2 regions of the Peribacillus sp. NPDC097264 genome follow, and region 1 is predicted to be linked to the other one. Evidence: riboswitches for the same ligand, from Rfam matches in the RefSeq annotation. Region 1 holds a riboswitch; the other holds the start of a gene.

Region 1 (15,968 bases):
TCGATATTGCCTTCATAATTTCCAGCACGCTTTAACGTTTCCTTCACCACAAGAGCCCCTAAATCATCTGGACGAACGTTAGCAAGAGAACCTTTTTTTGCTCTTCCTACCGGAGTCCTTGCTCCAGCTACTATTACTGCTTCTTTCATGAGGATCCCCCTTACTTCATTTTTAAGCTATCAACCTATTGAACTTTGATTACTTGACTCTATCTTTGGACGATCAATTAGTTACGAAGTGGTTTTCCCTTAACAAGCATGTGTTGCATCCTTTGTTGTGATTTCGGTGTTGAAATCAATTTTAAGAAAGCTTGTTTTTCTAGGTCCAGGATATACTGTTCATCTACTTCTGTACCGAATGGAAGTTTCCCACCAGCCAGGACATACGCAAGCTCTTTAGCGATGACAAGGTCATGCTCGGATAGGAAGCCTGAAAGACGCATCGATTCTGCACCTAAAAGAAGTGCTGCATAACCTGTCTCACCAACCACAGGGATTTTCGTGCGGGTTGGTGCTGTGTAACCTTGGTCATACATTGAAATGACTGACTGCTTCGCATCATATAACTGATGGTCGGAATTCACACTGATTCGATCGGAAGCACCAAGGAAATTATTTTCGCGCGCCTCTTCCGCAGAAGTAGAAACCTTCGCCATGGCAACCGTTTCAAATACCCGATTCGCTACCTTCTGCAAATCAAAGTCGACGCCTTTTGGCATGCTCTTCAATGTTTTCACATAAAGCTCTTTTGTTCCGCCGCCACCAGGTATCAAGCCAACGCCAGCTTCCACTAGGCCCATATACGTTTCGGTAGTCGCCTGAATGCGCGCGGCAGGAAGGGAAACTTCTGCACCTCCGCCTAACGTCATATTGAATGGCGCTACGACGACAGGGACCGCACTATATTTAATTTTCAACATTGCTTTTTGGAATTGGCTGATTACCATATCCAATTCGAATATATTGTCATCCTGGGCTTCCATCAACATCATGGCGATATTGGCGCCTACACAGAAGTTTTTGCCTTGGTTTCCAATGACCAGGCCTTTATAATTTGCTTCGGCCTCGTCAACGGCTGCATTGATCATCTGCATGATATCAAGACCAATGGCATTGTTCGGTGACGTGAACTCCAGAAGTAAGACTCCGTCGCCAATATCAATCAAACTTGCCCCACTGTTTTTCTTGATTACGCCTTTTTGCTTCTTGATCGCTTTCAGGTTGATCACCTTTGGATTCTCAAGAAGTTCCTTGTATTCACCATTGTGGTAGTAGGAAACTACACCATTTTCTTCTTTATAGAATGAAGTGATGCCTTTATCCAGCATTTCCTTCACCCATTGAGGAACAGTGACACCTTCTTGTTCTAGGCGAGCCACTGATTTTTCGACACCAATTGCATCCCATGTTTCGAAAGGTCCAGTAGACCAACCGAAGCCCCATTTCATTGCCTGGTCAATTGCCACAATATCGTCAGCAATGTCCCCTAGCAGTTGTGCGGAATACACAAGGGCTGGATTCAACACATTCCAAAGCAGGTGGCCAGCACGGTCATCACTATAAACAAGCGCTTTCATTTTATTAGAAAGACCTTTTGCCTGTTTGGCCATTTCCATAGAAGGCGTTTTCAGTTTTTTCCGTGGTTCGTATTCAAGTGTCTCAGGATTCAGTTCAAGGATTTCCTTGCCTTTTTTCAGGAAAAATCCTTGTCCGGATTTGCTTCCAAGCCAACCGTTTTCAAGCATTTTATTCATGAAGTCAGGAATGCGGAAAACTTCCCTTTCCTCTCCTTCAACCTGGTCAAATACGTTCTTCGCAACATGTGCAAAAGTATCAAGACCCACTACATCAAGCGTACGGAATGTTGCGCTCGTCGCCCTGCCAATCAATGGACCTGTTACAGAATCCACTTCACCCACGCTGTAGCCGCCTTTTTGCATTTCACGAAGGGTAACAAGCAGCCCATACGTACCGATGCGGTTGGCGATGAAATTCGGTGTATCTTTGGCTTCGACCACGCCTTTACCAAGAACGTCTTCACCAAATTCCTTCATATATTCAAGCACTTCAGGAGCAGTGGCTTTCGTAGGAATGACTTCTAAAAGTTTCAAATAGCGTGGCGGATTGAAAAAGTGGGTTCCCAAGAAATGCTTTTGGAAATCTTCGGAACGTCCCTCGGCCATCGCCTCAATTGATATACCTGATGTATTGGAAGAAATGATGCTGCCCGGTTTACGGTATTTATCAACCTGAGCAAATACACTCTGCTTCACATCAAGTCTCTCCACGACCACTTCAATTACCCAATCCACTTCATTTAAACGGCTTATATCATCTTCCAGGTTCCCCGCTTCAATCAAGGCCAGATTGCCTTTTGCCGATAACGGAGCTGGTTTTTGTTTTAGAAGTTTAGTAATCGCAGTCTGACTTATGCGGTTACGTACTTGTTTATTTTCTAAAGTAAGACCTTTTTTCTTCTCGTCCTCCGTAAGTTCACGAGGTACAATATCCAATAATAAAGTCGGAATGCCGATGTTAGCAAGGTGTGCAGCAATCCCTGATCCCATAACTCCTGACCCTAGAACAGCAGCCTTTCGTATTTGTCGAACCAAGTTCATATCCCCCTTACACAATGTATTGAATGAATGCTCATTCATTTTTGTCTCAAAAAATTTTTGAATATTTATTCTTATTACTAATATAGAATAAAATTGGAAATTCTGCAATGATTAAACAGGAAAAATTAAATATTTTTATCGTAAAACCCCTGGTTAGTTTTCACTCTTTAGAAGAAAATAACGAACAGGAGGTGACGTATACTCATGAAGCATAAAGATAATCCTTCCAAAGGAGCCGTAAGTGCCGCAAGCGTGAAAGGGAACGCCGGTCCTGGCGGTGAACGTAACAACGGAAAGAATAAGGTGAACAGCCAGAACAATCAATATAAAAAATAGATCCCAAAGTAGGGTAGCCGTCCCTTATCCGGGCCGGCTCTTACTTCTGCTACCTTTTCCATATCCCCTTTAAGACGAATGCAACATTGGCTGGCCTCTCCGCTAGGCGGCGCATGAAGTATCCGTACCAATCCGTTCCATATGGAACATACACCCTAACCTTATACCCCTCTTTTGCTAATTCCAATTGCTTTTCATTACGGATGCCGAATAACATTTGAAATTCGAACTGATCCGTGCGGATGCCATGTTCCTTGGCGAGGTTTTTCGTATAATCAATGATTTTATCATCATGGGTCGCGACAGCCGTATAATTCCCATTCAGCAAATGCTTTTTAATGATTTTCTTGAAGTTTGCATCCACCTTCTCTTTTTCTGGAAAGGCTACTTCCCTTGGCTCTTTATAAGCTCCCTTAACCAGTCGGAGATTCGGTTGGAATGGATTCAACTCGTCAAGATCTTTCTCCGTTCGATAAAGATATGCTTGTATAACCGTTCCAAGATCATTATATTCAGCTTTTAGTTTTTTGAACACTTCTAATGTTGGCTGACAGCGCGGAAAATCTTCCATGTCCAGCGTAACGAATACCCGAGCGGCTTTCGCTTCTTCTAATATCCTTTTCATATTCTTCATGACAACATGCTCCGAGATATCCAAACCCATGGACGTCAGCTTCAAGGATAACTGGGAATCGAGACCATGCTCGGCAATGGCTCGAATCGCATCGATGCACTGGTTTGCCATCTCTTCTGCTTCCTGCTCATGATCTATGAATTCACCTAGGTAATCTATCGTCACAGATAACCCTTTTCGATTTAGTTCCGCAATGACCTTAGTCGCTTCATCCAAAGTTTCTCCGGCAACAAAGCGGGCTGCCCCAAAACGCAATCCATATCTCCGCGCAGCCTTAATTAATGGTTTATTCTTCGATAGGTAGAGAAAGAAAGTCCTCATTAGTTCCATCTGCGTTCCCTCCAAATCCGTTTGGCAAAATAGACGTCAGGGTAGGCCCTTATATCCTTCATGTATATTCAGTGTCTTGCCCTTCTCGAATATAAAATGAAAAACAGGGGAAATTAATCTCGTTCAGACCACAATGAAGGAGGTAAGATGATGGAACAACAAAACTCGATGAACAACCAGCAACAAACGACCGGCTTCATGAAACAGCCACCCGAAATGGTATCCGTAAAAGATAGCATGTACCTTACCGATATGCTTTCCTGGAACTTGATTGCGATTAAAAAGGCACACTTTTACGCGAAACAATGTAAAGATCCTCAAATCATAGATGCTTTAACCCGCTGTGGACAGATGCATCAACGTCATTACGACACCATCTTGTCCCACTTAAATCCAAGCCAACAGCAAAACCAACAACAATTCCAGTAAAGGAGGTTTCTTGATGCCTAATCAAAACAAGGTTCAAAATCCCGAATCAACCATTGCCAAGACGCCAGAAATGAATGACCGTGATTTTACAAATGACATGTTGGCAACAGAGAAGTATTTCTGTAACTCTTATTCAGTTGCCCTCCATGAGATGAGTAACCAAGCTTTATTTCAAGATATTTTCTCGGTCTCAAAAGAAACCCAGGAAATGCAACGGGAGCTTTATAACCTGATGTTCGAAAAAGGATGGTATGGCTTGGAAAAGGCACAAGCTGATAGTTTAGGCCAGTCCTACCAACAGTTCTCTGGCTATAAAGATCAATTTCCCTCTGGTTCAAAGCTTCAATAACTATAAAAAAACGCCGACCATGGTGAATGGCCGGCGTTTTTTATATATCCGTCGAAAACATGTACTTTTTATAGTGATACCTTATGCTGAATATCAAGCCCATGGCCATCATATTCCCCATGAGCGAGCTTCCCCCATAGCTGATGAACGGAAGCGGAATCCCGGTGATCGGTAATACGCCGACCGTCATTCCGATATTTTGGAACACGTGAAACGTTAACATGCTGATGATGCCCACGCAAATATATGTATAGAAATTATTTCGCGTTTCCATGCCGGTTTTTGTAATATGGTACACCAATAAGAAGAACAAGGAGATAATGATACTGGAACCGATGAAGCCGAATTCTTCCCCGATGATACTAAAGATGAAATCCGAATGACTTTCCGGTAAATATACTTCCCTTGACCCTATGCCCTTGCCCGTGGTCTGCCCCGACCCTATGGCTAGCAAGGATTTCGTCAAATGATACCCTTCCGAACTTGCATAGTTATAAGGATCCAGCCATGAATAAATACGGCCGAACTGATACGTTTTCACACCTATTTTCTCAAGCAATTCCGGATGCCAGAGTACGAAATACATGACGGTGGAAATGGCAACGATACCGGCTGTCACGATTGGAAGCAGGATCTTCCATGAAATCCCAGAAATGAAGATCATTCCGATCATGATTGACATTAAAACAAGCGATGTACCTAAATCCGGCTGTTGCATGATTAACAGCAACGGAGCTCCCGTAACAAGACCAATTTTAACAAGGAGCCAGAGATCGGTTTGAATCGTTTTCAACGTATTCTTAAGATGATGATTCGAAATGACATTCGCCAAGGCCAAAATGAGAAAAACCTTCATGAATTCCGAGGGCTGTATCGATCCAAGTGGTTTAATGATGAACCAACTTTTCGCACCATTACGGACGGGCGCGATGGAATCCGGCATGACAAGCAATAATAACAATAGCAATAATCCGAACCCATATGCATACCAAGATATCTTCTTCAACTGATCTGAATCCAGCGTAATGATTCCGAGAACAATCCCGACTCCTACCGCATACCAAAATATTTGTTTTATTAAGAAGTTTTCTTCATATTGTCCAGTAGTCTGCGCACTGTATATGGCCAAACAACTACCAATACATAACAACAATAATATCGTGACCAAAGAAAAATCTATTCGCGATGAAAATTTATTTTGTTCTTCCATAATGAACTCTCCCTTAAAAAGGTTCCTGCTTCTTTAAATTACACTTACTCATTATACTTTAAACAAAGAAAATCACAACTATATCTAAGGATAGTTTGATGGCAAAAAGGCCACATGAAGTGAAAATCATGCAGCCTCTAAGTGGAATGTACTATAAATGGGTTTCCCTTGCCCTTCTTCGTTTTATAAACCTAGTGGCCACCCCGTTGATCGGTGAAAAAAGGAAAGCCAAGCCGAATAAGAAAGCGGCTGAACCAACCATGCACCCTGAGATGGAAGCATCAAGAAAAGTTGCTGAATAATACCCAATGACCGAGCTCAAGATCCCGACCCCGATGCTGACGACAATCATCCAACTTAATCGGTCCGAAAGCAAATAGGCCGTTGCAGCAGGTATAATGAGCATCCCCACCACCAAAATCGAACCGACACTATCAAACGACGCCACAGTTGTCATCGAAACGAGACCCATCAGTAAATAGTGAAAAAATATAACCGGTATGCCCATCGCTGCAGCAAGTGCGGGATCGAAGGAAACCAGCTTAAATTGCTTGAAGAATAGGAAAAGTAAGAGAAGATTGATCATGAAACAACTTCCTACAATCCAAACGGCCCTTGGCCCTGCCTCAACCCCACCGATTGACATCATATTCCATGGGGTATATGCAATTTCGCCATACAGGACATGATCCAGATCAAAATCGATTTGCTGTGTATACAAACTGACCAATACAATCCCTACTGCGAATAGGGAAGTGAACACGATGCCTATCGCTGCGTCGGATTGAACCCCGGATGTTTGGAATAGCTGGATCAAGAATACAGTAAGTAAACCGAGTGCTGCAGCCCCAATCAGCATGGGAATCGAATCACGTGACCCCGTTATTAAAAACGCCAATACGATGCCGGGTAAAACCGAGTGACTGATGGCATCGCCAATCAAGGTCATCTTCCTTACTATTAAAAAACACCCCAGTACACTGCAGGAACTCGCTACAAGCGCCCCGACTAAGATAATCCAAAAATCGTTCATGCTGAATGGCTTCCTTTCCTTTTTTCCTGTTCATGTACATAAATCTTTTTTGCCGAAATCCTTCTCCACGTCTTGGAGATGACTCCACGTTTAGGGGCAAAAAGCATGGAGAGGAAAAACCAGACCGTGGCCGATAAAACAATCAAGGGGCCTGTTGGCAGGTTATTGACCGACGTGCTGATGACTGTTCCGGACACCCCGCTCAGCAACCCGAAAATTCCAGAGAGGATGACCATGATATGCAGGCGCTCCGTCCAGTACCTGGCAGAAACGGCGGGCGTAATCAGCAAGGATGCCATCAATACGACCCCTACCGCCTGAATGCCGATGACGACAGCCGCCACTATCAGCATCATGATGAAATAGTCGAGGAATACGACCGGTAAACCCATCCCTTTGGCAAATCCAGAATCGAAGGACAATAGCTTAAATTCCTTGAAAAATAACGTACAAGTGAAAATGAGTATAAAGGAAACGGCCATCATCATATACACATCCGACATCACCATCGATGCCGTTTGCCCGAACAGAAAAGTGTCCAGTCCACTTTGGTTTCCATATTCACTCTGCTGGATTTGGGTGAGCAATACGATTCCCAATCCAAAGAATGATGTCAATATGATGCCTAGTGCCGCATCCTGTTTGATTTTACTGTATCTCGTCAGTATGCTAATCAGGAAAACCGCCACTAAACCTGCAATGGCCGCTCCGATGAGGAAGAAGGAGGTCGATTTCACACCTGTTAGTATGAAAGCGACGCAAATCCCAGGCAATGCCGCATGAGCGAGCGTGTCACCCAGTAAGGATTGTTTTCTCAAGTAAGCAAAACTTCCAATGACACCACTGCTAAGGCCGAGGAACATGGTGCCTAGCAATATCCATCTTGTATTGGGGTCCGCCAGTATATCCAGTACGTTCATCGTGTACACCTCATTTTAATAGCAGACCTGACTCTGAATCCGATATGATCGCTAACCGTCCCCCATATGTCTCCTGCAAAAACTCAGGAATGAAGACCTCTTCTGTCGGGCCAATTTTCATCACCTTTTTATTCAGCAACATCGTCCAGTCGAAATATTCCTTCACAGTCGACAAGTCGTGATGCACAACCAGAACGGTCTTCCCTTTTTCTTTCAACTCCATCAAAAGCTGGATGATAGCCTTTTCCGTTGCGGCATCAACACCCACAAATGGTTCATCCATGAAATAGATGTCCGCTTCCTGCGCCAATGCCCGTGCCAGGAAGATCCGTTGCTGCTGTCCGCCGGAAAGCTGACTAATCTGACGGTCTGCATACTCAACCATCCCTACTTTCCCCAGGCATTCCATCGCCTTCATTCGTTCAGCCTTCCCGGGACGCTTCAACCAGCCTAGGTGCCCATACCGGCCCATCATCACGACATCGAGTGCATTTGTCGGGAAATCCCAATCTACCGATTCTCGCTGTGGTACATAACCGATACTTTTCCTCATGGACTTATAAGAAGCACCATGGATCGTGACTTTTCCGGCTAGTCTTGGAACCAATTCAAGAATCCCTTTGATCAGGGTGGATTTCCCCGCCCCATTCGGACCGATGATACCAATCAGATTCCCTTCCGGAACCTCGAATGTTACATCTTCAACCACCGGCTTTTTATGATAAGCTATCGTCAGATTCTCGACTTTCAACGCATAATTCATCCCATTTCCTCCTATTTTAATGCCTTCACGATCGTATCGGTATTATGCCGGACCATTCCGATATAGGTTCCTTCTTCCGTGCCTTTTTCCCCCATTGCATCCGAGAACAGCTCGCCGCCTATTTCCACGCTATGGCCTTGCTTTTCAGCTCCCTGAATGACCGCTTCGATAGCCTTTTTCGGTACGCTTGATTCCACGAAAATGGCTTTGATTTCATTTTCCACAAGATATTCACGCATATCCGTTACATCCTTCGAACCATATTCCGATAGAGTATTCATCCCCTGAAGCCCTCTCACTTCCAATCCATATGATTTGCCGTAATACCCAAAAGCATCATGTGCCGTGACGAGGACCCGCTGATTCTCCGGAATCTTATTTATCTCCTCATGGACATATTCATCAAGTTCCTTCAACTGGATAACATAGGCTTCATAATTTTCTAGATAACTAGCTTCATGGTCCGGGTCATTTGCAATCAGCTCTTCCTTCACGGCTTCCGCTGCCACCATCCAAAGCTTTACATCAAACCAGACATGCGGGTCATGTTCCGTTTCACTGACCTTATGAAGCTGATCCCCCGTAAAGTCTTTCGTCACCGCAATCGTCGGTTTCTCCTTACTCATCATTTCAAAGATATCCGTCATTTTCCCTTCAAGGTGCACACCGTTATAAAAAATCATGTCAGCTGAATCAAGTGTTTTCACGTCCCCCTGCGTTGCCTTATATAGGTGGGGGTCGACTCCCGGCCCCATTAAACTTGTGACCTTCACATGTTCACCGCCGATATTCTCGACTAAGTCCCCAATCATCCCCGTCGTAGCTACTACATTCAGCTTTCCTTGAACGTGATTCGATGGTTCATTGCTACATCCTGATATCATGACCACTGCCATAAGCAAGCTTCCAACCCATTTCAAAAACTTCATGTATCCCCCTCCAATTTATAGCCCTATATAAAAAAGTTTACCAAGGGCAATATTTAGGCCAAAAAAAATCCGTTATATTTTGTCCTACGCGCTAGAATGTTTCCTCTATACAACTTATTTTATACTATACACAATTATTCGTAAAAAGTGCAAATTTTTAAATGTTGGACTGAAGAAATTTAATGCAGGAAAATATATACAAAACAACTTTTGTAAAGTATACTTTACGTATAGTGAGCTTTACATTAAAGAAAGGAGCCGGAGGGGTTGAAAAACAAATTACGGGATTTGCGCAAGTCTCATCAACTTACACAAGAAAAGCTATCCGAACTAACGGGCGTATCCCGGCAGACGATTATTTCTATAGAATCCGGAAGATTCGATCCATCCATCAAGCTTGCTTACAAACTGGCAAAAGTGTTCGATTTGACCATTGAGGATATATTTCTATTTGAGGAGGAGGAAATGTAATGGATTTTAACTGGTGGGCTTTTTTAGGAAGTACCCTTGGCATCATCGGAGGGCTGGCTGGATTAAGGGGAGGTCGCCGTGCCGCTGCCAAGCGACGGGGATTGGATGAACGATTTGACCTCATCCGAACTAAAGCACGGGCAACCAGCTGGTTTTTCACCCTTTTTGGGATCTATATCTTTTTCTTCTTATTATTTTTTGGCGTAAAACTCTCTGTTGCCCCTGTTCTAGGTATTCTCTTACTTCTTCATCTCGGGTCATGGGCGATTTCCGTTTTTTATTATGAAGCAAAGCTTTAAATCATTTTTGTAATTTTACTGCTAGGTAAGCTAACCCCAACTCAATCCCACAAAGCATGATCAAACAAAGCAAAGTCGTTAACATCTTCATCCCTCCTTCAAGACTTTTATTAATCTTAAAGGATGAAACCCATACCAGAACAAGTCCCTTCATGAAGGAATTTTCCCGTTATGCTTTCGTTCTCTTGCTCTGAAATGGGTTTCATAGGGTAGACTGTAAAAAACGAAAAATGGTGATCTAATGACGAACATAAAAAAAATCGCTGAATATGCAGGTGTATCGATTACGACCGTATCTCGCGTGATGAATAACCATCCTTATGTAAGTGAGGAAAAGAGAAAGAGTGTACTAAAGGCCATCGAGCAATTGAACTATACGAGAAATATCAATGCCGTACATCTTTCGAAAGGCAAGACTCATCTGATTGGCGTCATCATTCCATACACCAACCACCCCTATTACGGAGCAATCATCCAGGGAATTAATAAACAAGCAAATGTCCTTGGGTACCATATTGTCATCTTCCAAACACAATATGAAAGAGAGAAAGAAATCCAAGCACTGAAAATGTTACAAATGAAGCAACTCGATGGTATCATCGTCTGTTCTAGAATCTCAGAAATGAAAGTGCTCTTGGAGTATCATGTCTACGGTCCGATTATCTTATGTGAAGATACAACTCAGTCTGAATTTTCTTCGATCAGCATCGACCATTATGCCGCCTTTTCCTCAGCCCTCGACTACTTGGTAAACAAGGGATATAAGAAAATAGGCTACAGTCTTGGGCGAAAAAAGAGCAGGAATAGTTCACTTCGGATAAAAGCGTTTCAAGATAGCATGAAAAAACATCATTTTATCAGTAAAGAGGAATGGCTGTTTGAAGGCAGTTACTATATCAAAGACGGAGAAAGAGCCTTTCAAGAATGGGTCGCCATGCAGGATAAGCCGGAGGCCATCATTATAACGAACGATGATACGGCAGCCGGCTTCATCATTTCCGCTCAAAAAGCGGGAGTTAAGATACCTGAAGACGTCGCCATCCTTGGTTTCAATAACGATAGTATTAGCGAAATGCTGGATATCTCGACTATATCCCTACCCTTGGATTCGATTGGGAGAATGGCTGTTGACCTTTTTGAGGATCCTGCCACGATCAAACATGTAAAGCTAGGTTTCAGCCTTATAACGCGAAAAAGTGTCTAATAATCAGAATTATTTGATTTTATTATTCACCTATATTATCCAGTTGAGCGCGAAATGGTTTGATTCATGTCTAATTAGGGAAAAAGATACTTGAAAAATAAACATTGCGCTCTCTAGAGGAATATTTTATAATTTTAATATAGCAAATTTCATTCAGTGACTCACAAACTGTATGTCACCATTTAAAATTCGCGTTATTAACAGTACGAATTGAATACTTCCTCATTTACCGATGAGTTAGAGGCTGCGACTTATAAAAGTAACACGGACGAGATTCAGGAAAGTTGACGACTCCGTTTGAAAGGATAAGTTGCCGAAGTGTAGAAATATTCCTTGTATTTCTAGGCTGGCGATGTTTTCGAAAAGGAACATCACTGTCACGTTTTCATAAAACGTGGGGAGCTATCTTCGGAAGGATTAAACGGGTATCTATATACAGCCGTCGATCTTTTTCGACTGCTGTTTTTTTTATATTCCGTCCCCTTCCCATAAAAAGGAGTGTAACATCAATTGAAAAATCAACAACAAAATTCAAATCCTACTGAACTGAAAAGGAGTCTGAAAGCTAGGCACCTTATGATGATATCTCTAGGTGGAACAATCGGCACCGGGCTATTTTTAGCGAGTGGTGGTGCCATTCATACGGCTGGCCCCGGTGGTGCATTAGTTGCTTATGCGGTAATTGGCGCCATGGTTTTTTATTTAATGACAAGCCTTGCCGAGATGGCTGCTTATATGCCAGTTGCCGGTTCGTTCCGCGTTTATGCATCCAAATTCGTCGATCCCTCTTTCGGTTTTGCGATTGGGTGGAATTATTGGTATAACTGGGCCATCACGATAGCAGCTGAATTGGCGGCCGTTGTCCTGATCATGAAATTTTGGTTCCCGGATACTCCATCATTCATTTGGAGTGCCGTTGCATTACTCATCATGTTCTTAATTAACTATATGTCCGTTAAGGGCTTTGGCGAAGCCGAATATTGGTTTGCAATGATTAAAATCGTGACCGTCATTATCTTCTTAATTACTGGTTTTTTAATCATTTTTGGTATCATGGGCGGAAATGATCCAATTGGTTTTTCTAATTTCACCATGGGTGATGGGCCATTTAATGGAGGCTTCTTTACCATTCTAGGAGTCTTCATGGCAGCTGGCTTCTCCTTCCAAGGAACGGAATTGCTTGGAGTAACCGCTGGAGAAAGTGAAGATCCTGAGAAAAACATCCCTAGGGCGATAAAATCCGTTTTTTGGCGCATTATCTTATTCTATATCCTAGCAATCTTTGTCATAGGAATGATCATTCCTTTCACGGATGCACGTTTACTAAGTGAAGATGTTGCCGTCAGTCCATTTACGCTGGTTTTTGAACGCGCAGGCCTTGCCTTTGCCGCTGCTGTCATGAACGCAGTCATTTTAACATCCGTACTTTCAGCTGGTAACTCTGGCATGTATGCATCAACCCGTATGCTATGGGATTTAGCACGTGACGGAAAAGCACCGAAGTTCCTTGGCAAGCTTGATAAAAGAGGCGTACCTGTAAATGCCCTTATCGTGACTTCTTTAGTCGGATGTCTTGCTTTCTTGGCTTCCTTCTTCGGGGATGGAGTCGTGTATATTTGGTTACTGAACGCTTCCGGTATGGCTGGTTTCGTCACATGGGTCGGGATTGCCCTTGCCCACTATCGATTCCGAAAAGCTTATATCGCTCAAGGTCTGGATTTAAATGACCTCCCATACCGTTCAAGAACCTTTCCGTTCGGTCCGGTTTTTGCGCTTGTCCTTTGCCTCTTCATCATCCTTGGACAAGGCTATCAAGCTTTCAGCACGGACGGAATTGATTGGAACTCCATGTTTGTTTCCTACATTGGTCTTCTTTTGTTCTTCGTTCTCTGGCTCGGATATAAAATTAAACATAAATCCAAAATCATTCCCCTTGAGGAATGTGATCTAAAAGTGAAATAAAAAAAAGGACCTGAATCTCTCTTCAACAGAGAAGTTCAGGTCCTTACTTATTTCAAAAGGTAGACACGGCATTCATATGGACGCAACGGTTCACTGGAGACCGTGTCGCTTTCCTCCTGCTCATAATTGCCGATCAACAGGGTAGCCTTTAATGAATGTAACGCCGTCGGTATCGTCAAAGTCGCTTCTTGTCCCTTAAAGTTGCATAGCACAAGCACCTTTTCCTCACCTAGCGTCCTCGTATAGGCAAAAATCTGTTCATCATCCGGACAAAGTAAATCAAAACGACCATATACGATAATGTCATGTTGTTTACGTAATTGAATGAGCTTTTTATAAAAATGAAAAATGGATTGATGATCATTATAGGCCTTCTCTGCATTGATTTCCGGGTAGTTGGCATTCACGCCGATCCATGGAGTTCCTGTCGTGAATCCCGCATTCCGTCCATCATTCCACTGCATGGGTGTTCGCGCATTATCTCGACTACGTGCATGAATGGCAGCCATCATCTTTTCTTTTGACCATCCATACGTATTCACTAATTCTTCATAGGAATTCATCGTTTCTATATCACGATACTCTTCTATGCTTTCAAAAGCGATATTGGTCATTCCCAGCTCTTCCCCCTGGTAGATATAGGGTGTCCCCTTTAACATATGAAGACAAGCAGCAAGCATCTTCGCACTTTCCACCCGATACTCCCCATCATCTCCGAATCTTGATACAACTCTTGGCTGGTCATGGTTATTCCAGTACAAACTGTTCCAACCTACCTCTTCCAACCCATATTGCCATTTTGAGAGAATCCCTTTTAAATCGCTCAGATCCCATTTTTCATTATTCCATTTTCCTTCCGGTCCTCCCCCTATATCCATATGTTCAAATTGGAAGACCATATGTAATTCCCCACGATCCTCCCCTGTGTAGAGTACCGCGTCATCTGGTGAAACACCGGGCATTTCTCCAACTGTCATCACATCATAATCAGAAAGGACGCGTTGATTGACTTCCTGCAAGAACTCATGGATTCTGGGTCCATTCAGGAAATAGGGACTTCCATCGCCGTGCTGTTTTCCATCCAAAATGTTTCCATCCATGTATCGCTGGTCCTTCGATAGAAAGTTAATGACATCCATCCGGAATCCATCAACCCCTTTATCCAGCCACCACTTCATCATGCTATAGATTTCCTCACGAAGTTGAGGGTTCTCCCAATTCAAATCGGGCTGTTTTTGGCTAAATAAGTGTAGATAATATTCATCCGTTCCCTCATCATATTTCCATGCCGAACCTTTGAAGACAGACTCCCAATTATTCGGTTCCTTTCCATCCTTACCAGGTCTCCAAATATAGTAATCTCGCTTCGGGTCATCCACGGAGGAACGGGAAGCCAGGAACCATGGGTGTTCATCTGACGTATGATTCACTACGAGATCCATCATGATTTTCATTCCCCGTTCATGGACCGCACTTAAAAGCCGATTAAAATCATCCATCGTCCCGAATTCCGTCATGATTGACTGATAATCACTAATATCATACCCGTTATCATCATTCGGTGATTTGTATACGGGAGAAAGCCAGATTACATCCACACCAAGCTCCTGTAAGTAATCAAGCTTGAGTAAGATTCCTCTCAAGTCACCTATTCCATCTCCATTGCTATCCATAAAACTACGAGGGTACACTTGATAAACAACCGACTCTTTCCACCACGTCTTTTCCATACCTACCACTCCCTCCTTAACCTTTACATAATTATACAATAATCTTTCTATTATAAAGAGTGAAACTTCAGAATATTACCAATAACATATTTTCTTCACCTAAAAAAAGGCTCACCCGCTTTATCTTCAAGCTCTTCAGCTGAAAATCAATCGGACAAGCCTTGATGATCATGAATGGATATATGCTAGTTTAACTAGGGAAAACCCTGTGTACAAGATTCTGAAACTCATCTGTAAACCCTTCAACCGGTTTTCCACTTTTAACATCTTTCACGTATTGATCCATCCTCTTTACAAAATCGGGGTTGGTCGATACATGAACATCATGGATGGAAGTATCACTGTTTCTTACAGCACCTTCAATTTTGTTTTTCACTTCCGTGGTAATGGAGTCTTCCCCTTTTCTGAGTACGGCACCCACATATGCATCATTATCGATCACGATAACTCTTGCTCTTTTTACTTGCTTCAATTCCTCGACCCGGTCAGCAATATTCTCAGTTACCCTCATCTGATTGTTACCTTGACCAGTGTTGTTGTTGTTGTTGTTGTCGTTGTTATTATTATTATTGTTAGTTTTAGTATCCGTTCTATCGTTCACCGTCGTAGGATTATAACCAGTTTGACTCAAATCTCTATCCTGATTGGTCCGATTCAGCCCGAGGTTTTCGTTTGCTCCTTCATTTTCATTCGCGGAACATCCTGTAATGAATAAAGCCACCATTACGCTTGTCACTATCGCTTTGTATTTT
Region 2 (15,968 bases), on a different contig from region 1:
TCATCCCCCATATATCGAAGGGTAAGTTCCTTCACGCCCAACTCTTTTAATCCTTTTTCCCAAGCAGCTTTTGCTTCTTTTGCGTTAAACGTAATCAAATCTTCATTTGCCGAACGGAAGTCTTTTCCATCATAACTAACGAAATCTTTTGGCACGAAGTAGTTGGCTGCTACTGAACCATCGCCCAACACGCTTGATGCAAGATCTTCTTTATTGAAAGCTTTTGCAAGCGCTTCGCGGATATTGACATTCTTAAGTGCTTCATTTTTCTGGTTCATCTTCATCCAGAATACCGTTGGTGCCAAGTTGGTTTGTAACCGCTCGTCCCCTTCATATTGTGGGACCAGTTCAGATGTCAGTAAATCCGTAATGTCTGCTTCACCAGCTTCAAATGCATTAACTTGCGCATTGTTATCTTTTGAAACATTGACCGTGATTTTCTCTAATTTAACTGAATCTGCATCGCGGTAATTCTTGTTCTTTTGAAGTTCCCATTCTGTCGCAGTTGGGCCATTCCAAGAAGTCATGACAAAGGGACCATTGTATAAGAGCGTTTCTGCACTTGTAGCGTACTTGTCACCTTGTTCTGTAACGAACTTTTCGTTTTGCGGGAAGAATGTCGCAAACGATAAATACTCTTTCCAGTATGCAAGTGGTTTTTCAAATGTAATTTCCAATGTTTTGTCGTCAACCGCTTGCACACCAAGGCTGTCTAAATCGTATTTTTTCTTTTCAGCAGCTGCCTTCGTAATTTCTGTTGCACCTGCGATTTTGCCATTCATCATATATGGACCATATTCAGAAGCTACTTCAGGATCCATCGCCCGTTTAAAAGCAAAAACGAAATCATTTGCCGTAACTGGGTCACCGTTCGACCACTTTGAATCTATTAATTTAAACGTATATGTTTTTCCGTCTTCACTGACTTCAGGTTCTCCGTCAACAAGAGCCGGCACTGTCTCTCCGTCCTTATCAATGGTATATAAGCCTTCGTTCACATTGTTCAAATAGTTGAATCCTACTGTATCTGTTGTTTTAACGGAATCCATGACTGGGATTTCCGATTTACTCATAATACTAATCTCTTGTTTTTCAGCTAATTTCGTTCCATCTGACTTCTTCTCAGAATTATCTGAATTTCCGCCACATGCTGCTAGAATGACGCTAAGAACTAGCATAAGACCAGCAAAGATTGTGATTTTAGACTTTTTCATCTACTTTGACCTTCTTTCTATATTTTAAAATCATATTTTCATTATACTGATTTTTTTGATTTTGTATATAAGTTAGAATAATAAATTATTTCTAAAAAATTAAAAATACTCAAAAACCAAGGAAAACATAGGTTTTTACTACTTTAAGGCTTTAAAGTGCTGCTTGCGCCGTTTTATCGGATTTTTTAGAATACTATTATGTTTTTTACTATCGCTTTTTCATACTATTTCAAAAAATCATTTTTGTTTATTTAGTGTTTTTGATATACTTATAAAAAGAAAATCGAGGTAAAAAGAATGAAAAAAATACTTATAGGTACGGGATTTGGTATCGTGCTATCCATTTTGTTATCCCTTATATTCCATCAAAATCTCTCTCTATTGAATTTTATTAATATGACCTTTTACATCAGTGGAGGACTGATTCTTCTAGCATTGGTTACTTTCGTCGTCCAACGAGGATTTTTCGACGTAGTCTTTTATAGTTTCCGGAGAGTATTCCAAATACAAAATCAGCATGTAGGGGAGGAAAAAGAAGACATCCCTAAACTTTCCGATATCATCTCCCTTTCCTCTTCCTTCACCCTTGTCGTAGGTCTTATCCTATTTTGCATCATGCTACTCTCTCTAGCCGTCTATTATCTTTAATCTTAATCTTTCCATAGAGTCCGGGCACCGAAAAAGGGCAACCTTTTTTTAGGTGCCCTTTTTCTTTATAAAAGCATTAGGTACATCTTTTCATCAGTTTTAATCAATCAGGCAAGGACTTTGGCGTGCTGTCCAAGTTTGAACGCCTCGTGAAGCGCTTCGACCGCTTTGACCATTTCCTTTTCGTTTACGACGGTAGAAACTTTGATTTCCGAAGTGCTGACCATTTTCACTTGGATCCCTGTATTCGCCATGACTTCAAACATCTCTGCGGCCACTCCGGGATTGGAAACCATTCCTGAACCGACGATAGAGACTTTAGCCAACTCGCCTTCCGTTTCTATACCATCAAATTCCAACTGGCTTTTATTGTTTTCAAGAACCATTAAAGCTGCTTTTGTATCTTCGCTTTTAATAGAGAAAGAGAGATTGGTCGTATCTTCTGATGTCATGCTCTGGATGATGATATCTACATTTATGTGATTTTTCGCCAGTGTCGTGAAAATCGTGGATAATACACCAAGTGACCGAGGCAAGCCGTTCACTGTAACTCTTGTGATGCTATCCTCAAAAGCAATACCCCGTACAATTAAATTCTCTTCCATATTCGCTTCCTCCTCAATGATGGTCCCAGATTCTTTTTCTAAGCTTGAACGGACTTCAAGCGAGATTTGATAGTTTTTTGCATATTCAACGGCCCTTGGGTGCAGGACCCCAGCCCCTAAATGGGCCAGCTCCAACATTTCGTCATAAGATACGGATGTTAATTTCCTGGCGTTTTTTATGTAGCGTGGATCTGTTGTGAAAACACCGGTTACATCGGTATAAATATCGCATCGGTTTGCGTGTAGTGCTGCGGCTATGGCAACCGCCGTTGTATCGGAACCGCCCCGACCCAATGTCGTGATTTCCCCATGTTCATCCATTCCTTGAAAACCGGCAACGATGACGATCTTTTTTGCTTGCAACTGAGCTTGAATTCTGGAAGCATCGATATTTAAAATTCGCGCATTTCCGTGAACGGACTCTGTCTGCATCCCAGCCTGCCAGCCCGTAAAGGATACGGCTTCATGCCCCTTTTCCACCAATGCCATCGTTAACAAGGCAATCGTAACTTGTTCCCCGGTCGTCAATAACATATCCATTTCCCTCTTACTTGGGGATGCGGAAATATCTCTCGCCATGGAAACCAATTCATCCGTTGTCTTCCCCATTGCCGAAACAACGACAACGACGTCATTACCTTTTTCAGCTTCCTCGATTACACGATTAGCGACATGTTTGATTTTCTCGACACTCCCTACAGAAGTACCGCCAAATTTTTGTACAATCAGTGCCATTCTCATGCACCCTCTCTATCTTTTTTAGGCAATAAAAAAAGCAATGAGAATATCTCATTGCTGTGGTTACGTATCCGTTCAGTAATCACAGTGAGATAGCTCTCCAAGGTATCAACCCTGACAATCTGCCATCTTTTAAATGGTCAGACCAGAAAAACAAGGTATGAGTCTTGTTTTCCTTCGGCGTCATTCCCTTTCAAAACCCTTCATTGAAGCTCATACTTCTCTAGGTTTTTACTATTGAATTCCGCACCTCTATCAGCACTTTAAATTGTCTTGTTTAAAAATTCCTTTTAAGCATAGCATAGGAAAAAGACACTCGCAAGGTCATTCTTGTAATTTTCTAAAGATTCCATCCGCTACATTTTTAGGCATTCCCGCTTCGATTATCTGTTCGACTGAGGCCTCTTTCATTTTTTTCAATGACCCGAAATGCCGAAACAGCTGCTTTCTTCTTTTCTCACCTACACCTGGAATATCATCCAGAAGTGAATGAATGGCATTTTTCCCACGAAGCTGGCGATGGAAAGTAATCGCGAACCGATGCACTTCATCTTGGATTCTTTGTAGCAAGTAAAATTCCTGACTTCGCGAATCAAGTGGAATCAGTTCGAGCGGGTTTCCAATCATCAATTGGGATGTCCTGTGTTTTTCATCCTTAATAAGGCCAGAAAGCGGAATATCGAGACCGAGTTCATTTTCCAAAATGTCCCGAACGGCCTCCACATGTCCTTTCCCTCCATCGATGATGATCAAGTCAGGAAGTGGAAGGCCATCTTTTAAGACGCGTGAATATCTCCTTCGGACAACTTCACGCATCGATTCGTAATCATCAGGCCCTTTCACCGTTTTAATTTTATACTTTCGATACTCCCGCTTTTCCGGTTTGCCATCAATGAAAACGACCAAAGCAGATACAGGATCACTTCCTTGAATATTCGAGTTATCAAAAGCCTCGATACGATGTGGAGTGTAGATGCCTAACTTATCCCCTAAATTCTCCACTGCCTTGATCGTTCTTTCTTCATCCCGTTCAATTAATGAGAACTTCTCTTGAAGGGCGATGGAGGCGTTTTTATTTGCCAGTTGCAGCATATCCTTTTTCGCGCCCCTTTTCGGATGAAGCGTTTTTACACCAAGCAAGCTCTCCGCCAGCTCGGCATCAACAGACTCCGGCAACAATATCTCTTTTGGCTTAAAGTGATTGGCCTTTTCATAAAACTGTCCAAGATACGTAAGAAGCTCCTGTTCCGGTTCATCGTAGACCGGAAAGAGCGAAACATCTCTTTCAATCAGTTTCCCTTGACGCACAAAAAATACTTGTACGCACATCCACCCTTTATCATAGGCAAAACCGAATACGTCCCTGTCAATGAAATCAGTCGTCATCATTTTCTGTTTTTCCATTGTAATCTCGATGTGGGCAATTTTATCCCGATATTCCTTCGCCCGTTCAAAATCGAGCATTTCAGAGGCTTCAAGCATTTTTTCCGTGAGTTCTTTCTTTATCTCGGTATGACCGCCATTTAAAAATCGGTTAATATCATCGACGATTTGCTTATATTCCCGTTCCTCTACATCATAAACGCAAGGGGCCAAGCACTGGCCAAGGTGGTAATATAGGCAGACACGGTCTGGAAGCGTATTACATTTCCTTAATGGATAGATCCGATCCAGAAGTTTCTTCGTTTCATTGGCCGCAAAAGCATTGGGATAAGGACCAAAGTATTTCCCTTTATCTTTTTTGACTTTTCTCGTGATGATCAAACGCGGGTGTTTTTCAGCCGTCAACTTGATGAATGGGTAGGTCTTGTCATCCTTCAACATGACGTTATATTTTGGATCGTGTTTTTTGATTAAATTCAGTTCTAAAATAAGCGCCTCGATATTGGAGGAGGTGACGATATACTCGAAATCCTCGATTTCATTTACGAGCCTGAATGTTTTCCCATCATGTGAGCCCGTGAAATATGAGCGGACGCGGTTTTTCAATACTTTCGCCTTGCCAACATAAATGATCGTTCCCTGACGATCCTTCATTAAATAACAACCAGGCTGATCAGGGAGAAGGGCAAGTTTATTCTTTATCCGTTGATTCATGCATTCAGCCTCCTGTTCTCCCATTCTACAATCAATTATATATCAAGATACAAAAAAAAGCTTCAAGTCCGTAGACCTGAAGCTCTTCCTTCATTCAAATTAAGCGTGTTTAGCAAGAAGTTCAGCAAGAGCTTCCTTCGGTTGGAATCCAACCACTTTATCCACAACTTCACCGTCTTTAAGAACGATTAAAGTAGGGATGCTCATAACGCCGAATTTTCCAGCTGTTTCTTGGTTTTCATCAACGTCCACTTTTACGATTTTTGCTTTGTCGCCAATTTCTTCATCTAACTCGTGAAGAACAGGAGCGATCATTTTGCATGGTCCACACCATGGAGCCCAAAAGTCTACAAGAACGACACCTTCATTAGTATCTGCTGTGAATGTTTGATCAGTTGAATTTACGATAGCCATATATTTTATCCTCCTAAAATGTACTCAAATAACTATAGACAGTATAACATTGTAACAGGAACAGATGCTATTATTTTGCTTCAATGGTAGCATGTCCATAAACAGAGAAAAAATACTGCCTAGAACCTAATAGATTGTCATAAAAAGAAAAGGCGCTTGCCAGTTCATTCCCTGACAGACGCCTTTTCTTTTATATCAACTTACAAATCAAGCATTCACTTTTAACTTTTTGAATTCTTCCGTTAACAATGGGATAACTTCGAATAAGTCCCCGACGATTCCGTAATCGGCCACATTGAAAATATTGGCTTCAGGATCTTTATTGATGGCTACGATGATTTTGGAGTTGGACATCCCCGCTAAATGCTGGATGGCTCCGGAAATTCCGCAGGCAATATAAAGGTCAGGCGTGACAACTTTACCCGTTTGTCCGATTTGCAAAGAGTAATCGCAATAATCAGCATCACATGCACCACGAGAGGCTCCTACTGCTCCCCCAAGAACTTCAGCAAGCTCTTTCAAAGGTTCGAATCCATCTTCACTTTTCACACCTCGCCCACCGGCGATGACCACTTTCGCTTCTGAAAGGTCGACCCCTTCACTTGCCTTTCTTACTACATCCTTGATAATTGTACGTAAATCTTTAATATCCACATTTAATGTAGATACATCCCCAGAACGGGACTCATCTTTCGATAGAGGTTCAATGTTATTCGGACGGATGGTCGCGAATACAATACCGTCTGTGACGATTTTCTTTTCAAAGGCTTTACCTGAATATATCGGGCGAGTGAAGACGATATTTCCGCCTTCTTCTTCAATGGACGTCACATCTGAAATCAAACCTGATTCCAGCTTGCCAGCTAATTTAGGAGCCAAGTCTTTCCCTAATGCCGTATGACCGAAGAAAATGCCTTCTGGTTTTTCTTGCTCGATAATAGCTAGTAAACTTTGAGCATATCCATCTGATGTATATTGTTTTAATTGATCGTTTTCGACCACTACCACTCGGTCGGCACCATACTGAATCAATTCACTCCCAAAAGACTGAACACTGTCACCAACTAAAACACCTACGATTTCTCCGCCGTCTGCAGCAAGTTTAGCCGCTCCGATAGCTTCGAACGATACATTTCTAAGAGAACCATCGCGTACTTCGCCCAATACAAGAAACTTTCTAGCCATTTTTAAAAACCTCCTGTGCTCTATTTTATCTTTTTGTTGTGTTTTATTTTCAATAGAAATCCTTCTATTAGATTACTTTTGCTTCACTGCGTAATAATTGAACAAGTTCGCTAACTTGGTTCGGAATCTCACCATTCAATACTTTACCAGCTTCTTTTTTGGCTGGAAGGAAGATCTCAATCGTTTTTGTTTTTGCCTCGACATCGTCTTCTTCCAAATCCAAATCATCCAATTCCAACTCTTCAAGCGGTTTCTTCTTCGCTTTCATGATCCCCGGTAAAGATGGATAACGAGGCTCGTTCAAACCTTGCTGCGCCGTTACCAGCAGTGGAAGTGAGGCTTCGATTGTTTCTGAATCCCCTTCTACATCACGGATAACGCTTACATTTCCACCTGAAATGCTTAATTTCGTAATGGTTGTGATATAAGGGATATCCAATATTTCTGCTACACGCGGTCCTACTTGTCCAGATCCACCATCAATGGCCACGTTACCTGCAATGATCAGATCAGCTTCTTTATCTTTTAAGTACTCTCCAATAATTTTGGCAGTCGTGAATTGATCGCCATTTTCTATGTCGTCTTCGATATTTATTAGAACAGCTTTGTCAGCACCCATAGCAAGCGCTGTACGCAATTGTTTTTCAGCCTCTTCAGAACCGACGGAAATAACCGTTACTTCTCCACCTTGAGCATCACGCACTTGGATGGCTTCTTCTACGGCATACTCATCGTATGGATTGATGATGAATTCTGCTCCATCCTCATTAATTTTCCCGTTGGAAAGCGTAATTTTTTCTTCTGTATCAAATGTTCTTTTCAGTAGCACATAAATGTTCACGATAATACCTCCCGAATAATTTGAGTTTTGAAGATTGTGTTTTTTAGGCATACTTATAATGGTATTCTTCAGAATTCCTTAAAATCCTGCATTTTTTTTAAATATAAGTAATAAATTTACTAATCAAAAGGATGGCTTAAGGATCATTCTCCTTTAAATACCGGTTCCCTTTTATTTATAAAAGCATCGATTCCCTCTTTTGCATCAGCGCTGTCAAAGGCTTCTCCGAATAGGACGGTTTCCTTTTCTACACCTTTATAGTAGGAATCACCCTTCGAATAATTCAATAGTTCGATAGCGGACTTCAAGGCTAGCGGGCTTTTCTTGACAATCTTAGCGGCTAATTCCTTAGCTTTAGGCAATAATTCTTCATCAGTGTAAGCGTGGTTTGCCAAACCCCACTGTACAGCTTGTTGACCCGTTATTGGCTCACTCGTAAATAGCATTTCAGCAGCTTTTGCCGTTCCAACATACCGTGGTAGGCGCTGTGAACCAGCATATCCAGGAATCAATCCAAGTTGCAACTCAGGCAAACCTAATTTTGCACGTTCAGTTACTAACCGAATGTGACAGGCCATGGCCAGTTCCAGTCCTCCGCCAAGAGCAGCTCCGTGAATAGCTGCAATTACCGGCTTTGGAAACGATTCGATTCTCTCAAACACAGATTGACCATTTTGGGCTAGTTTCACAAAGGCTTTACCGTTTTTCACACTAGTGAATTCTTTAATATCCGCTCCAGCAGAGAAGAACCTTCCCTCACCATGGAGTAACACCACACGCACTTCTTCATTGCTTTCGATTTGATCGAAAGCCTGTGATAATTCTTCCACAATAGCGGAAGAAAGAGCGTTAGCAGGTGCATGGTTTATCGATATAATAGCAACGCGATCTTCGATTGCGAGTGTAAGGTATTCCATATTGATCTCCCCCATCATAGTCAAACTTTTTTGAAAATTCGTTATGTACTTCGGTAAAAGGCAGGTAGCCAAATGGCTAGAGGATGGTTCTGGCCATCCTCTATTTTATCTTTACCGTTTCGTGCCACAACCACCGAGTAGAAGGCGATGAACATCTGACGCAAGGTCAGCAAGTGAATATTTTTGTTCATTCATCACCCAAGTTGTTGCTGTTTCATCAATCGTTCCAAAAATCATTTGCCTTGCGAGTAAGTTATTTAAATCAGGCAGGAATTCACCATTTTCTTTCCCATCGGTAATGATTTGATCAATTACATTTAAATATCCTTTTAATACTTCATTAATCCTAAGTCGTAATTCTTTGTTTGACTGTCTTAATTCCAATTGAGTGACAATTGCTAAATTCACGTCTTCTGAAAGGATTTGAAAATGTTTTTGAATTAATAGGAACAGTTTTTCTGAAACTGATGTCTTACCCTTTAATTCTTCTTCAATTTGTTCTACAAAGTAGCCCATTTTTTCATGAAATAATGATATTAAAATATCTTCTTTATTCTTAAAATAAAGATATATAGTACCATCTGCCACGCCTGCTTGCTTGGCAATTTTTGATACTTGCGCTTGGTAATAACCATTTTGTGCGATGACGATAACAGCTGCATCAATAATTTGGTTATACTTTGGTTTGTTGCGTTTCACTGGATGTCCCCTTTCAGAAAATGAATGAATCATCATTCATATTTCTATCATAAAATGATGACTCTCTACTGTCAAGCAAAAACTTCCATAGAGTCATAACATCCTTTTTCCATTCTACCCCTCATTACTTAAGGTTGTCCAGTTGTTCCGCAAACGGAGCTCACTATTACAGCTCCGTAAGATGTTTACGCCTCCTTTTTTTCTGGTGGGATTTTTTTCTTTTCCTCATCAATTAGGACTCTCCTCAAGATCTTACCAATGGTCGTTTTAGGAAGTTCCTCTCTAAATTCATAAAGACGTGGTACCTTATAGGAAGCTAAGCTCTTTCTCACAAACTGATTCAATTCCTCTTCCGTTACTCTTGCCCCGTTCTTCAATACAACATAGGCTTTGACGGTTTCCCCACGATATGGATCAGGAATTCCTGCCACTACTACTTCCTGTACGGCCTCATGTTCATACAGAACCTCTTCCACCTCACGTGGATAAATATTAAATCCACCTGCAATTATTGTATCCTTCTTGCGTTCCACTACATAAAAGAACCCTTTTTCATCCATATAACCTAAATCACCCGTAAGAAGCCAGCCGTTTTTAAATGTGTTTTCCGTGTCTTCAGGACGATTCCAATAGCCCTTCATAACCTGGGGCCCCTTAATCGCTATTTCACCGATTTCATTTGGCGGAAGTTCTTCACCCGTTTCCAACGAAAGGATTACTGAGTCTGTATCCGGCCAAGGCAAACCGATGCTTCCTTTGACCCGAGGTTGATCCCAAATGAAATTGGCATGGGTAACTGGAGATGTCTCCGAAAGACCAAAACCTTCAACTAGCTTTCCACCCGTCACTTTCTCAAATTGCTCCTGAACTTCTAATGGTAGGGGTGCCGATCCACTCATGCACGCTTCAATGGAGGACAGGTCATACTTGGAGACGTCAGGATGATTCAATAGACCGATATACATCGTAGGTGCCCCTGGAAACAATGTCGGTCTCTGCTTTTGAATGGTTTTCAATGTAGACTCGACATCAAACTTCGGCATGATGATCATCGTATTTCCTTCCATAACGGAAAGAATCAAAACTGTCGTCAATCCGTACACATGAAAGAATGGTAGGATAGCCAGAATCCGCTCTTCGCCTCGTTTACATCTATAAAGCCAAGCATTGCACATTTTCGTATTCGCAAGTACATTTTTGTGGGTAAGCATGACACCTTTAGGGAAACCGGTTGTCCCCCCGGTATATTGCAAGAGCGCCAAGTCATTCTCCACATCGATTGGCTCTGCTATTTCTTCTGACATTTTCCGCTTCATGATCTCCGTGAATAAATGATGATTTCCTTCATGCTCCACTTTGACCACTATGCCATATTCCTTCTTTTGAATGAACGGATAGATAAGATTCTTCGGGAAAGGCAAGTACTCCTTGATAGCGGTTACAATAATATGTTCGATTTCCGTACTCCGGGCGACTGAGGTGACGCGGGGGAATAATATGTCCATCGCTATGATGATCTTCGCTCCAGAATCCTTCATTTGATGTTCTAATTCACGTTCCGTATAGGTAGGATTCGTTTGGACGACCACTCCACCAGCCATCAAAATTCCAAAAAAGCTGATGACTCCCTGTGGGCAGTTAGGAAGCATGACCGCAACACGCTCTCCCTTTTGGAGACCGATGCTCTTTAAGTAGGATGCAAACTTCGTAGCAGATTCATAAACTTCTTTGAAAGTTAATTCCTTTCCCTGGAAATGTATGGACACCTTATCTGGAAATTCATCTGCAGCCTCCTTCAATAATGAATAAAGAGGTTTATCATCGTAGGTTAAAACAGTTGGTATTTGTTCCGGATACATGGCTTGCCATGGCTTATTGCTCATTTGCCCCCTCCTTCTGAATATTCATAATACTCATACTCATTATAATACAACCGGTATTTTCTTACAATTACTGTATTCAGAAAAAATAAGCATAAAGGAGGATAATCGGTTTTAAAGGAGTAAAAGTCCTTTCATCTTTGGTTGTTTCGTGGGAGTCACTTACTCTTTATATTTTTAAGGTAGATTGTTAGATGACTTTAAAGCGACTGTGCATTGAGCCTTGAATTCTTTTTTAGAAAGCACTACGAAACTTTTAAAACTCTGTATCGTTCGTCCATGTCGACTTCCTATTATTAATCTAAACTACATAACAAAATTGTTGAATGTGTTGATTCTTTTTTTTCTTCCTAAAAGAGATTGCTGCTGATATTGGGATGGTGTAACCCCTTCGTATTTCTTGAATACCCTGGCAAAGTAATTTGGGTCGGAGAACCCACATTTCTCGCTTACTTCCATTACATTTTCCCTACTGTAAAACAAGTATTGTTTTGCTTTTTCAATGCGACGGACTGTGATATATTGTGTGATTGTGTAACCCGTCTCTTGTTTAAAAAGTCTGCTAAGATATTGTCCACTAAGAAAGACCAACTTAGATAAAGCATCTAAATTAATTTCTAAGTGAAAATTATTCTCGATATATTCGAGAATAGTTAAAATGTCGTCATGATCACAGACTGCCCCTAAAGAGTTTGAAACCGGCCGTTTTGCCACAGGTATATATTTTATTAAGGCTTTCTTGATATCATTCGGATGAGCAGGCTTTAATAAATAATCACTTGTACCTGTATCAATAACTTTTCGAGTGAAGTTACAATCATCATACGCCGTCAGAAAGATGATTTGGCAATCTGGCACCTCATCTTTTATCATCTCCGCTGCAACCAAGCCATCCATAATGGGCATTTTAACATCCATAAGAATAACATCCATTTGATTTTGCTTTGCAAGTTCCAAGGCTTCCGCTCCATTTGTGGCCTCGAATAATTGGCTTATGCCCAGATACTCTTTTTTAATTATCATTATAAGGACTTCCCGTTCCAATGGTTCATCATCTACAATCATTACCTTCACGATAGAACACCTCCTGATACTGGAATGATTATTCGAACCATTGTGCCAAATCCAGGTTTACTTTCGATGGTTGTTATACCGTACTCTTCCCCAAAATGAAATTGAAGTCGTTTCTTTACATTATCTATCCCAATTCCTGTTGTATGACCATTCTTTTTTTTACTGGATGGTAAAAATATCGATGATAACTTTTCTTTCGTCATTCCAACTCCCGTATCAGAGACTTCAATTACTATATTCCCTTTATCTAAAAACACGTGGGTTTTTACCGTAACTGTACTATTATCTGGTTCAAATCCATGAATGATAGCGTTTTCAATAATAGGTTGAATTGAAAATATAGGTAACTTTACTAACTCAGCTTCTACGTCCACTATTTCTTCATATTGAATTAAGCTACGAAAACGAGATTGTTGAATATTTATGTAATTTTTCACATAATCTAATTCTTCCTTCAACGTTACAGGCTGATCTATATTACGTAGACTGTACCTCATGATTTTAGCCAATGAATATGTGACTTTTTGTGTTTGTTCTGCATTTTCTAAATAAGCAAGTCGGGAAATGGTATTTAAAGTGTTAAATAAAAAATGAGGATTTATCTGTGATTGAAGGATTTTTAACTGTGCTTCCTCTAATAGTTTTTCTAGTGATGCACGGGCATTCATTTCCTCTACCAACTTTTGATTCATAGTATTTAACTCTTCCTGTGCAAGAAAATTAACTGCCGTTTTTATAATATAATTCGCTACAAGTTCGAGCATTTCCATTACTGCCTTAATCCGCTTTCGACTGGTAAATTCGATCTCACCTAAATAAAGCTCTAGGAGCCCCTGATTAATTGGTAGACTTCTCAATTTTTCTCTACTCTGTTCAATACGCTTCTCATCTCTATTTTCTAGCAACAGTTGACCACATAGAACAGAACCGAGATATTCGCCATTAAGAATAATAGGTGCAGCTACATCAACTAGACCCGAATGACAATAATGCATAATGGGCTTTGCTTGTTCAGCTGCAATTAGCCCCACTTTCTGATCAGATAATAGACAGCATTTAAATCCTTCTTCGTTGGAACGTATGTGGTTACAAAAACTTGTAAAATTAGTTGGTATGGTGACAGGTATTCCTTGCTGATCCGCAATTATTACTCCAAAACCGGTAGCGTCTGAAAAGCGTTTCTGGATATCCTGAAGCATCTCTACATCCACAATATTACGTAAAGTCAACATAGTCACCTTATACCTCCACATTAATTTTCTTTCTATTCTAAAAATAATAAATTTTATATCCTTTATTATAACTAATTAGTGTCCATTAAAAAGTATAAAGTTCCAGAATCTACAAATAGTTTGTTATAGATTGAAAAATATACTTGATTTTAGTCTCAATAAACCTTTTAAAACCAATGATGCTCTACCGGCTTTCATATAATTTATACCCCTGAAACCAGGAACTCCGTAATATTACTAGGAGTTTTTTTAATAAAGTCTATATTCAAAGGATAATAAGGTGTTCGAGTACAAAAGGACCATTTAGTTCTATTCAATTAATAAAATCAGTGAAGATAAAAATCTTCACTGATTGTTAAATTGCTTTATTCAGAGAGAATCCCGATTAATTTTATATCCTTCAGTGCATTAACTGCACTCTGGGCTACCAATATATCTTCTTCAACCGAACCACCACTTACACCAACTGCTCCAATGATTCTGCTATTATTGTACAATGGAATACCACCGCCGAATACAACAACCCGTCCGTTATTAGTTGTATTAATTCCATAAAGTTCTTTTCCATTTGCAGCTACTTGCGTTAAACTCTCCGTGGTCATTTTCATGGCCACGGAGGTCCATGCTTTATTTTGTGCAAGTTCAACACTTACCAATAAAGCATCGTCCATTCGGTGAGATGCAATAAAATTCCCACCTTCATCCACAACGCTTATAACCATTGGAACATTGATTTCATTTGCTTTCTTTTCAGCACTTTCAATGAGCTCCTTAGCTACCTTTAAATTGAGCTGAGTCATTTCCCCCATCCTTTCCTCTTAAAAAAATAATGGTAACCCTTTAACTAATCGAGCTGCATTTTTTCCTGATTTCCGACCATTTTGAACGATGTCTCGTATATAAGGTTCTTCCGAATTTAATTTCTCGTGATGAACACATAAATTCCCAAACTGGTCGATGCCAATACCTACATTTAAAGGAGACATATCTGCTGCGATATTCCCTAGTTCAGTAAAGCTATTCGTTTTATCGCATTCTTCCAATAAGAACGAAACTCCTTCTTCTTCTAGTCCCGCACAGACTTCTTTAATTAGATTAGAATCAAGAACACTGTGATATAAAATAGCAATATATACTTCGTGATTATTCATTTCAATACCTCGTGCCTGACAGAAGCTAGTACCAATCCAGTTGCAACTGCATTTCTAGGACCTTCTGTGCCGCGAATATTGGCAAAGCCTGCTACAATTCCGTACTTTCCTAATTCCTCTGTTAACATTTGTGGAATTTCAAAGTCCAAAGCCGAGCCACCTACCATAACAACAAAAGATAGGTGTTTTAAATTGCCTGTTGGAACGACTCGCTTCAGGGCTCGGAGTGCATTAGTCACAAATACTCTTCGTTTTGCACTTCTGCGGATTTCTCTAATTTTGTCCATAGTTGCCTTGGTTGCTAAAGGGGTAAGTTCATCTTCTTCTCGGACCACCACTTTTCCGAAGGTATGGGGAGGATAAGGTTTCTCTGAAAATAACATCGTTCCGTCTTCTAGTTGCATATGGAATAAGCTGAGTACTTTTCCTAAAGGATTTCTTTTTATTTTTTCAGCCAATTCCTTGTCGTCTAAAGCCAATTCAGAATTGATGAGCATCGTGACCATGGCTCCTGCCCCTGCTAAGTGACACGAGTTAATTTTGCCACTTTCATACATCAGCGCAGCATCAGTAGACCCGCCTCCCATATCCAGAATCACAATTGGTTTTCTCGTTCCGGGTGTCGTTAAGGCGCCACAAATTGCCATCTCTGCTTCAACCCCACCAATTTCCACCTCGATACCAAGTTCTTTTTTCAATAAAGAAGCAACTTTTTGCACAGGAACCTTATCCGTTTTCACCATTGAGGCTAAAGCGACACCGCTTTCCATAGAAAGCTCACCCGCCATAGCTCCGGTAATTGAATTGGGGATTACAGCATCCACAGCGAGAAAGTCAGAGATTGTAATATCGTCTGGTGATTGTCCAGTCAGTTGGGCTAAATCTTGCCGTAGACCATTAAACATTCCACCAACATTGGTGCCTGTTTCCCCATATACGTCTATCAATGTTTCTACCTTTCCATAGGTATTCATTATCTCCTCAGCACCATCATTAATGGATACTTCTAGCTTTTGGGTATTCGCTCCTTTTAAAAAGATTTTACCTGCCTCTATTTTGCGTTCGACGACTTCTCCTTTTGGTGTTCGAATAACCACAGCTGAGCGGTTGCCAACTAACGCTTTGGCAATTAACGCAATTTGTATCGTTTCGTCAGGATCCAACTGAAAAATAGTAGAAAGACCATATGGATTGCTTAAAGTTCGGATTACATGGCCCGGTAAAGCAACCTCAACTGCCGCTAATTTCCAAAGTGGAATTTTTTCAATTAATG

The links. A riboswitch is a leader RNA that binds a small molecule or an ion and turns the genes downstream of it on or off. The one in region 1 is predicted to bind lysine.
Region 2: it holds a riboswitch for lysine, as region 1 does, so the genes downstream of both, ACQKL0_RS06480 (aspartate kinase) here and ACQKL0_RS00940 (amino acid permease) in region 1, are expected to answer to the same signal.

What each region holds. Positions count from the first base shown of each region.
Region 1 covers NZ_JBNNSR010000001.1:166,867-182,834, forward strand. The annotation lists gene ACQKL0_RS00870 (acetyl-CoA C-acetyltransferase) at 1-149, opposite strand, end outside; gene ACQKL0_RS00875 (3-hydroxyacyl-CoA dehydrogenase NAD-binding domain-containing protein) at 227-2,611, opposite strand; gene ACQKL0_RS00880 (YuzL family protein) at 2,822-2,953, shown strand; gene ACQKL0_RS00885 (proline dehydrogenase family protein) at 3,003-3,917, opposite strand; gene ACQKL0_RS00890 (hypothetical protein) at 4,068-4,346, shown strand; gene ACQKL0_RS00895 (spore coat protein) at 4,360-4,695, shown strand; gene rodA (rod shape-determining protein RodA) at 4,736-5,905, opposite strand; gene ACQKL0_RS00905 (metal ABC transporter permease) at 6,057-6,938, opposite strand; gene ACQKL0_RS00910 (metal ABC transporter permease) at 6,935-7,858, opposite strand; gene ACQKL0_RS00915 (metal ABC transporter ATP-binding protein) at 7,869-8,621, opposite strand; gene ACQKL0_RS00920 (metal ABC transporter solute-binding protein, Zn/Mn family) at 8,633-9,550, opposite strand; gene ACQKL0_RS00925 (helix-turn-helix transcriptional regulator) at 9,818-10,021, shown strand; gene ACQKL0_RS00930 (hypothetical protein) at 10,021-10,320, shown strand; gene ACQKL0_RS00935 (LacI family DNA-binding transcriptional regulator) at 10,562-11,524, shown strand; lysine riboswitch at 11,755-11,937, shown strand; gene ACQKL0_RS00940 (amino acid permease) at 12,035-13,486, shown strand; gene ACQKL0_RS00945 (glycoside hydrolase family 13 protein) at 13,534-15,216, opposite strand; gene ACQKL0_RS00950 (YhcN/YlaJ family sporulation lipoprotein) at 15,407-15,968, opposite strand, start outside.
Region 2 covers NZ_JBNNSR010000003.1:239,815-255,782, forward strand. The annotation lists gene ACQKL0_RS06470 (peptide ABC transporter substrate-binding protein) at 1-1,214, opposite strand, end outside; gene ACQKL0_RS06475 (DUF3899 domain-containing protein) at 1,512-1,862, shown strand; gene ACQKL0_RS06480 (aspartate kinase) at 1,970-3,202, opposite strand; lysine riboswitch at 3,291-3,468, opposite strand; gene uvrC (excinuclease ABC subunit UvrC) at 3,530-5,302, opposite strand; gene trxA (thioredoxin) at 5,402-5,716, opposite strand; gene ACQKL0_RS06495 (electron transfer flavoprotein subunit alpha/FixB family protein) at 5,924-6,901, opposite strand; gene ACQKL0_RS06500 (electron transfer flavoprotein subunit beta/FixA family protein) at 6,969-7,742, opposite strand; gene ACQKL0_RS06505 (enoyl-CoA hydratase) at 7,886-8,659, opposite strand; gene ACQKL0_RS06510 (TetR/AcrR family transcriptional regulator) at 8,771-9,358, opposite strand; gene ACQKL0_RS06515 (AMP-binding protein) at 9,544-11,241, opposite strand; gene ACQKL0_RS06520 (response regulator transcription factor) at 11,545-12,303, opposite strand; gene ACQKL0_RS06525 (sensor histidine kinase) at 12,309-13,544, opposite strand; gene ACQKL0_RS06530 (GlcG/HbpS family heme-binding protein) at 13,910-14,344, opposite strand; gene ACQKL0_RS06535 (glycerol dehydratase reactivase beta/small subunit family protein) at 14,363-14,695, opposite strand; gene ACQKL0_RS06540 (diol dehydratase reactivase subunit alpha) at 14,692-15,968, opposite strand, start outside.